Regions from separate parts of the Lentzea sp. CA-135723 genome, predicted to be linked through region 1. Evidence: riboswitches for the same ligand, from Rfam matches in the RefSeq annotation. Region 1 holds a riboswitch; the other holds the start of a gene.
What was found. Region 1 has a riboswitch for cobalamin ahead of ACQEU1_RS12090 (CbtB domain-containing protein). Riboswitches for the same ligand answer to the same signal wherever they lie in the genome.
Positions count from the first base shown of each region.

Region 2: linked by a shared signal. The riboswitch ahead of ACQEU1_RS20260 (LPXTG cell wall anchor domain-containing protein) and the one ahead of ACQEU1_RS12090 (CbtB domain-containing protein) in region 1 are both predicted to bind cobalamin.

Region 1 covers NZ_JBNJMK010000001.1:2,866,309-2,870,284, forward strand. The annotation lists gene hisG (ATP phosphoribosyltransferase) at 1-647, opposite strand, end outside; gene ACQEU1_RS12080 (phosphoribosyl-ATP diphosphatase) at 661-924, opposite strand; gene ACQEU1_RS12085 ((2Fe-2S)-binding protein) at 1,032-1,682, shown strand; cobalamin riboswitch at 1,731-1,905, shown strand; gene ACQEU1_RS12090 (CbtB domain-containing protein) at 1,939-2,127, shown strand; gene ACQEU1_RS12095 (CbtA family protein) at 2,138-2,896, shown strand; gene ACQEU1_RS12100 (HAD family hydrolase) at 2,938-3,600, opposite strand; partial or broken gene ACQEU1_RS12105 (hypothetical protein) at 3,593-3,823, opposite strand; gene ACQEU1_RS12110 (PAC2 family protein) at 3,938-3,976, shown strand, end outside.
Region 2 covers NZ_JBNJMK010000001.1:4,509,232-4,513,207, forward strand. The annotation lists gene ACQEU1_RS20250 (hypothetical protein) at 1-463, opposite strand, end outside; gene ACQEU1_RS20255 (hypothetical protein) at 460-873, opposite strand; gene ACQEU1_RS20260 (LPXTG cell wall anchor domain-containing protein) at 873-2,060, opposite strand; adenosylcobalamin-variant (AdoCbl-variant) riboswitch at 2,108-2,179, opposite strand; gene ACQEU1_RS20265 (DUF6461 domain-containing protein) at 2,279-3,829, shown strand; gene ACQEU1_RS20270 (FAD-dependent monooxygenase) at 3,823-3,976, opposite strand, start outside.

The sequences.
Region 1 (3,976 bases):
ATCAGGTACTGCTGCGCGAACACGACGCCCTGCAGACGGGCGGTGAGCTGCTTCTTCGCCGCCGTGAGCTCGGAGCCGTTGCGGTGGATCAGCACGGCCTCCGACTCGCAGATCGGCTCGCCGAACGGCACCAGGTCGTGCTGGCGCAGGGTGCGGCCGGAGCCCACCACGTCGGCGATCAGGTCGGCCACGCCGAGCTGGATCGAGATCTCCACCGCGCCGTCGAGGCGGATCACCTTCGCGGTGATGCCGCGGGCCTTGAGGTCGCGGCCCACGAGCTTCGGGTACGCCGTGGCGAGGCGCTTGCCCTCCAGGTCGGAGACCTTCCAGTCGGTGCCGCGAGGCCCCGCGTACCGGAAGGTCGACGACCCGAAGCCCAGCGCCAGCAGCTCCTCGACCGAGGAGCCGTTGTCGTCGGCGCCGGAGTCGGCGGCCAGGTCCCGGCCGGTGATGCCGAGGTCGAGGTCACCGGACGCCACGTAGATCGCGATGTCCTTGGGGCGCAGGAAGAAGAACTCGACGTCGTTGTTGTTGTCGAGGACGGTCAGGTCACGCGGCTCGTGCCGCTGCCGGTAGCCGGCCTCGGTGAGCATGGCGGAGGCGCGTTCAGCGAGCGCGCCCTTGTTCGGGACTGCTACGCGCAGCATGTGGAAGTCTCTTTCAGAGGTACTTGTAGACGTCTTCGAGGGTGAGCCCACGGCCCAGCATGAGCACCTGGAGGCGGTAGAGCAGCTGCGAGATCTCTTCGGAGAGCTTCTCGTCGGACTCGTACTCGGCGGCGATCCAGACCTCGCCCGCCTCCTCCAGGACCTTCTTGCCCTGCGCATGGACCCCGGCCTCAAGCGCTGCGACGGTGCCGGAACCCTCCGGCTTGGTGGCGGCTCGTTCGGTCAGCTCAGCGAACAGGGAATCGAAGGTCTTCACGGCACGACATCCTCCCATCCCGCGCACGCCCGTCCACACCGCGGTCGCATCTGTCCCAGGCCGTGGACGGATCTGTCCTGCATGGACACCCAGTAGCGTGAACTTCCGTGTCTGAGTTCGCCGAGGTACTCGAAGCACTGCGCCGGGTGCGCGGGATCAACCCGTTCTTCGCCCTCGACGTGGGCCGTCCGGACGAGTCGTGGCTGCCGGGAACGGCGTTGCTCGAAGGCCCCGCGCTCCAGACCACCATCGACGCCATCGCGGACCGCTACCGCGCCGAGGAGCCCAGGGTCGCGGCGAGTCTCTTCTTCCTCAGTTACACGGCCCGGTTGCTCAGCCCGCTCACGGCGGCGAACCTGCCGGTCGACGTCCGGCCGGAGAACCTCTGGTGGCAGCACCACCCGGCGAACGGCCTGAGCGTCCGCATCGACCTGCCCCGGCTGGGGCCGCCCGCCGCCGAGGCACTCGCACCGGTCGTCGAGGCGATCCAGGCGGTGACGCCGGTGGCGAGCGGGTTGCTGTGGGGCAATGCGATGTCGAACGTCGCGGGCGCGCTGAAAATGGTCGTGCGCGCCGGCCTGCTCACCGCGGAGGAAGCGGAAGAACGCGGCGAACGGCTCATGAGCGCACCGCCGTTCGAACAGGCGGGAGAATTTCTGGCCTTTCCCGGCGAGCTCGGGTTCCGGCGCCGGTCGTGTTGTCTCTACTACCGCGTTGCCGCAGGTGGGAAGTGTGGCGACTGCCCACTCGTGAAGTGAGGAACGCAACAACTCTTATGGCCGGTTGTGCTTGAGAGCCGGCTCAACTTACGGTGCACGCGCCGCAGTGACGGGAAGCCGGTGTGAATCCGGCGCGGTCCTCGCCACTGTGACCGGGAAGCGATCCCCGCCGAGCACGTCACTGGTCCCCGCCGGGACTGGGAAGACGCGGGGGCAGCGTTGATCCGGGAGTCAGGAGACCGGCTGCGGCGCCGCTAGGAGAGTTGACCTTCCACGAGGTATGGAGGAGCCCGTCATGACGAGCCCCGCAGCAAATCTGTCCGCCGTCCAGGTGCCGAAGTGGGCGTTCGCCGCCGCACTGCTCGGCCTGATCGTCACGTACCTGGTCCTGCAGGAGAACGGTCTCGCGCTCGGCGCGGGTTCCGAGTTGCTGCACGAGTTCTTCCACGACGGCCGGCACGCCCTCGGCGTCCCCTGCCACTAGATCCACGCAGATGACGACGACGTACAAGTCCATCGCACTGCGCGGCATCGCGGCCGGCGGCATCGCCGGTGTCGCGTCCGCGCTCGTGCAGCTGCTGGTGACCGAGATCCCGATCCGGGCCGCGCTCGCGGTCGAGGAGGCTCGCGCACCCGCCGGCGAAGAGGCCGGCCACTCCCACGGCGGCGAGGAGGAGCTCGTCAGCCGCGGCGCCCAGGTCGTGGGCGGCATGCTCGGCGTGGTGATCGTCGGCATCGCGGTCGGCCTGGTGTTCGCCACGGCCTACGCGCTGTCGAAGCGCTGGTTCACCGACCGCACGCCGTTCAGCCGCAGCTTCGCGTTCGGTGCCGCGGTCTTCGGTGCCGTGGCGCTGCTGCCGTGGATCAAGTACCCGGCCAACCCGCCCGCCGTCGGCGACCCGGAGACGGTGAACTACCGCACCGCGCTCTACCTCGGCGTGGTGGTCGCCGGTCTGCTGATCGTGTGGGGTGCGAGCTGGCTCGCCGAGCAGCTGCGCGCGCAGTCCCAGCCTGTACGCACGACGGCGGTGCTGCTCGCGGTCGCCGCGGCCACGGCCGTGGTGCTGCTCGCGTTCCCCGCCCCGCCGGACACGATCCCCGCGGACATGCCGGTGAACGTGCTGTGGCAGTTCCGCCTCAGCTCGCTCGCCCAGCTGGCCACGCTCTACGTCGGCATCGGCGTGGTGTTCGGCCTGCTGATCGACCCGGCCACGCGCAAGGCCAAGGCCGCGCAGAAAGCCGCTGTCGCCTGACGGTGCCGGGGTGGCCGCCCGTTCGGCCACCCCGCCCGCGTTCAGCCCTGGAGAGCCCGCAGCACCTCGACGTCCACGCCCACCAGGGACTCGCGGAAGATCCGCCGCTCCCCCTCCGGCACCTCGACGTCGCACGGCACCACCAGCACGGTGCAGCCGGCCGCGACCGCCGCCGCCACCCCGGTCGGCGAGTCCTCGATCGCCACGCAGCGCGCCGCGTCCACGCCCAGCAGCCGCGCCGCCTTCAGGTACGGCTCCGGCAACGGCTTGTTGAGGCCGTCGACCTCGTCGCCGCACACCGTCACGTCGAACAGGTCGCGGCCGATCGTGTCCAGCGCGACCTCGGTCAGCGGGCGTTCGGTCGACGTCACCAACGCCATCGGCACGCCCGACGCGCGCACCGCGCGCAACGCCTCCTGGGCGCCCGGCCGCCACGGCAGCCCGGCGCGGAAGACCTCCTCGGTGCGGCGCAGGATCCACGCGCCGCCGTCCACGAGGTCGGCGTCCGTCGGCTCGATGCCGACGTCGGCGAAGAGCAGGCGCATCGTCGTGGGCACGTTGGTGCCGACCATGCGTTCGCGGGTCTCCAGCGACAGCGTGCCGCCGAGCTTCTCCGCGTACTCGTAGAGCGGGATGTCCCACAGCTTCTCGGAGTCCAGCAGCGTCCCGTCCATGTCCCACAGGACCGCGCGCAGGTCAGACATCGAAGTACTTCGCCTCCGGATGGTGCGCCACGAAGGCGTCGGTGGACTGTTCCGGGTGGAGTGGAAGTTCCTCGGACGGCGGGACCCCGGCGCGGCCGGGCACCGGGAGTCCGTCGACGCGCCGGCGCTTCGGTGAGCCGGCCCCCAGTCCGTGGACTTCCAGGTGCTCACGATACGCGTTCCCGCCGGGCAGCTCGTCCGCGTGATCGGCGATCGGCTGTCCGCTGTCAGCGATGACAACGCGGCTGAGCTGGGCTTCCGGCAACGGCGACGCTCCGCGGTCACCCATGGGCCAAGCCTGCGCTGAGTTGACTCGCGGAACCCGTAGTCTGGCGCCGTGAACGATCCGTCCCAGGAATCCCCGACCCCCTCGAAC
Region 2 (3,976 bases), 1.6 Mb from region 1:
GTTGCACCGGTGGTGGAGGCGGGGGTGGCGCCGGTGCGGCCGGCGGGGCGATGCCGGGTTGTTCGCCGGCTCCGAACGCCCACCCCTGCACGGTGCCGCGCGCCGGGACGTAGGTCGCCGCCCCCTGGTTGCTGTAGGTCCACGAGCCGCCGGCCGGTGCGTGCCAGTACGACCAGTAGGCCGTGGCGGGCGGGGTGTTGACGCACTTGTCGGAGTCCGTGCCCGGCTTTCCGTTGATGCGGCAGACGAAACCCTGCTGCCGTTGCGCGTAGGTGTAGCCGAAGCCGGCCGCGGTCAGTGCGGCGATGCCGGACGACGGGCTGCCTGGCGCGCAGCCCTGCTGCACGCCGCCGCCCAGCCCCCGGTAGTCCACGACGACGGTCACGCCGTCGCAGCCCGCCGCGTGCGCCGGCACCGGTGCGAACGCCGCTACCAGTGCCAGCGCGAGGAAGAACCGTTTCACGGGGCGGTGCTCGGGGCGGTGCCGGCGCCGAACGCCCAGCCCTCGACCGTGCCGGGAGCCGGGTCGTAGCTGCCGGCGCCCGAGGTGCTGTAGGTCCAGCTGTCGCCGGGGGTGGCGTGCCAGTACGACCAGTACGCGCTGGTCGTGGGCGCGGTGCACGGATTCGGCAGCGAGTTGATCCGGCACACGAAGCCGGGCTGGCGCGGCACGAACGAGTAGGTGAAGCCCGCGCCGGTCAGCGCGGCGAGGCCGGTCGCCGGGTCGCCTGCGGCGCAGCCCGTCTGGGCGCCACCACCCAGGGCGGCGAAGTCCACCACGACCTTGACGCCCGCGCACGGGGCGGCGGAGGCCGGGGACGCGACGACTAACGTGCTCGCGAGCAGGGCGAGGACAGCAAGCATGCGGCGCATCACGCACCAACCTTCCGACGACGGGAGACGAACAGCAGGGCGGCACCGGCGAGCACGGCGAACGAACCGAACAGCGTCAGCGGCACGGCCTGGTCGGGCCCGGTGACGGCGAGCGGCGGATCCACCGGCGCCTCGGGCCCGGCCGGAGCAGGCACCGGGGAGACCGGCGGCGCCGAAGACGAAGGAGGCGTGACAGCGCAGTCGATCGCGGGGACGCCGGGCGTGGCGGACGCCGCCGACACGTCCGCGAGGCTGACCCGCGCGAGACCCAGCATCGCCTGCGTGGTCGCCCGGATCGCCGGGTACAGCTCGAACCCGGCCGCGTCGTAGGCGACGCCACCGCGTTGCGCGTCCGGCCCGGAACACCCGACCTGCAACGACTTCAGGTACGCGACGGCCTTGTCCGCGGCGGCACCGCGTTCACCCGCGACGAGCGCGCCGACCGCGAGGCCCGTGCTGTTGGCGTTGGACCCCGCCGTCGCCGCCGGAAAGCCACCGTCGGCCTGCTGCTGCCCGACGAGCCACGTCAGCGCTTTGGGCGCCGCCGACTTCTCCCCCGCCGCCAGCAACGCCTGGAGCACCATCGCCGTACCGTCCACATCGGACTTGCAGGTCGCCTGCCCGAACGCGATCGGGAACCCGCCGTCCGGGCACTGCGTGGAGACCTGGTACGCCAACGGCTTCTCGAACGACTCGCCGGCCCGCTTCAGCACGATGATCGCCAACGCCTGCGTGAACGCGTTGGTCTGGTCCCACTCGGGATCGGTCCTGTCGCGGAATCGCCCGGACTCCTCCTGCAACGGCCCGAGCCGCTCCAGCAGGTCGACGCCCGCGAAGGAGTGCGGATCGGTGCCGAGCGTCTGCGCCACCAGCGCGAGCTTCACCAGCCCGCCGACGTACGACTCCGCGTCACCGTCGCCGACCAGCGCGAGCATCTGGTCGGGCTCCCCGAGCCACGCCGCCGCCTGCGCGGCCGTCGACCTGCCCACCCCGGCGGCCGCCAGCGCGTACACGCCGTCCGCGGTCAGCCCTGGATCGACGAGGTCAGGCCCCTTGAGCAGGTGGGAACCGCCGACGAACTGAGCGGCCAGCCACGTGCCGGCCGACGGCGTCTCCGCCGCCCGCGCCTGCGGTGTCACCACGAGCGCTGCCGCCACCACGGCGGCCAACGCCGATCTCCTGATCACTGCGCCTCCCCTAGCCCGCTGTCCTCGACGGGTCCTTGGAGCCACCACACGCCACGGGCAGTCGGACTATCACCGTTGCGGGTCAGTGCCGGAGTTGCACCGGCTTCCCCCGCGGCGTGCGGATGCTGTTGTCAACCATGGATCGTGCGGGAGGGATCAGACGTAGTCAAATGGCTGTGAGCTGGACCATTGATCACCGCACCACCACAATCGTGGGCATGGGGGACTTTCAGAAACTGATCGAAGACGCCGTGCCGTCGCTGGAGACCTTGATTCCAGCCGACCCGGCCGCGCTCATCGGCCGCTACACCACCCGCAGACCCGAGCACGTCGGCCATCCCGGTGCCACGGTCGTGCAGCAGGCGCTGGAACGGTTCCCGAGCCTGCCCGCCGAACGGCTGCTGGGCGCGCTGGAACTCGCGGTCGCGAAGCTCGACCTGGTCGCGCCCGCCGACACGATCGCCGGCCTTGCACCACCGCACGACGGCGCCTTCGGCTTCCTGACCATCGAGGGGCAGAGCGCTCTGTCCTCGCCGACGAGGCTCGTGCTGGCGCTGCACCACGGCATCAGTGACCTGGTCATCCGGCACGTGCGCGCGGCCGTGCCCGACCAGAGCGGCCTCACCGGCGACGAGGAACAGATCGTCGTCCAGCGCGGCCGGGCCCACCTGGCCACGGCCGTGGTGGTGGCGCGGGCGATCCTCAACGCCGTCGGCACCCCGTTCGCGAAGGACCCGGTGGCGGCCATCGGGTTCGGCATCGCGGCGACCGCCGAGATCATCCCGGACGTGCCGATGCCGGACGCGTACACCCGTGCGTTGCTGGAGAAGCGGCGCCGTGAGTACATCGGGATGTCCTGGCCCACCAAGGCGACCGTGTCGAACCACCAGTTCGTGCTCGCCGAGGAACCCTGCGAGGCGACGGACTTCAGCGCCACCGGGCTCGCCACGCCCGTCGAGACCGGGTTCGCCGTGCGCACCGGCATCGAGGAGGGCGTGGTCGACGTGTCGGTGCGGGCGCTGATGCAACCGCCGGAGCCGCAGGACCTGGAGGACTGGGACGAGGTCGTCGAGATCAGCTACACCGCGGTCGACGGAGACGCGAAGCTCGGTCACGGGCACACCGCGCCGTGGCCGGGAGAGTTCCGCGCCAGGGTCTGCGCGAACGGCAGGGACGAGGACGAGGAGCACTACGAGCTCACGATCTGGCAGGCGCCGCACCAGGAACCGGCGCTGCTCAAGACGACCGACCGCGTCGGGCACCTGCTGCGGGGCGAACCGCTCCCACCGCCGATTCCGAGGCCCGAGAAGGAACTCCGGTGGCTGGAGGACGCGCTCGGCGAGGCCGCCACCGTCACGATCGTCACCGGGCTCGGCGTGGACGACGTGGCGCACCACTTCGAGGACGACTCGATCGCGGTCGAGATCGGCGGCGGCGTGCTGGTCATCGAGTTCAACAACTACCTGGGATCGGGCGAGCACCTGCTGGAACACCTGTCCCGCAACGGGAAGGCCGCCAGCCACTTCTGGAACATCAACGCGCTCACGAGGTTGTCGTTCGCCCGCGACGGCCGCCTGCTGGGCGCGTGCGAGGCGATCGGCGAGACCGACTTCGGTGACGACCCCGAGGTGCTGGAAGCGTTGCGGGACATCAGCTTCACGGACCTGCGGCACATCGACTCCAAGGGGATCACGGCGGCGGTGAGGTTCACCGGCACCGCGATCCCCGAGGCGGACGTCCGCCTGGCGCTCCAGGAGCTGCATCAGTAGCTCGGCAGGCTGAGGCTGTTGACGACGGCGGCGAACTCCTCCGTGGGCGCGCCGCCGTTGATCTGGTTCTTCAGCGCCATCTCCTGGTTCGCGAGCACGTACGGCCGCAGGATCTCCTCGTAGCGGGCGAACGCGGTCGACGGGTTC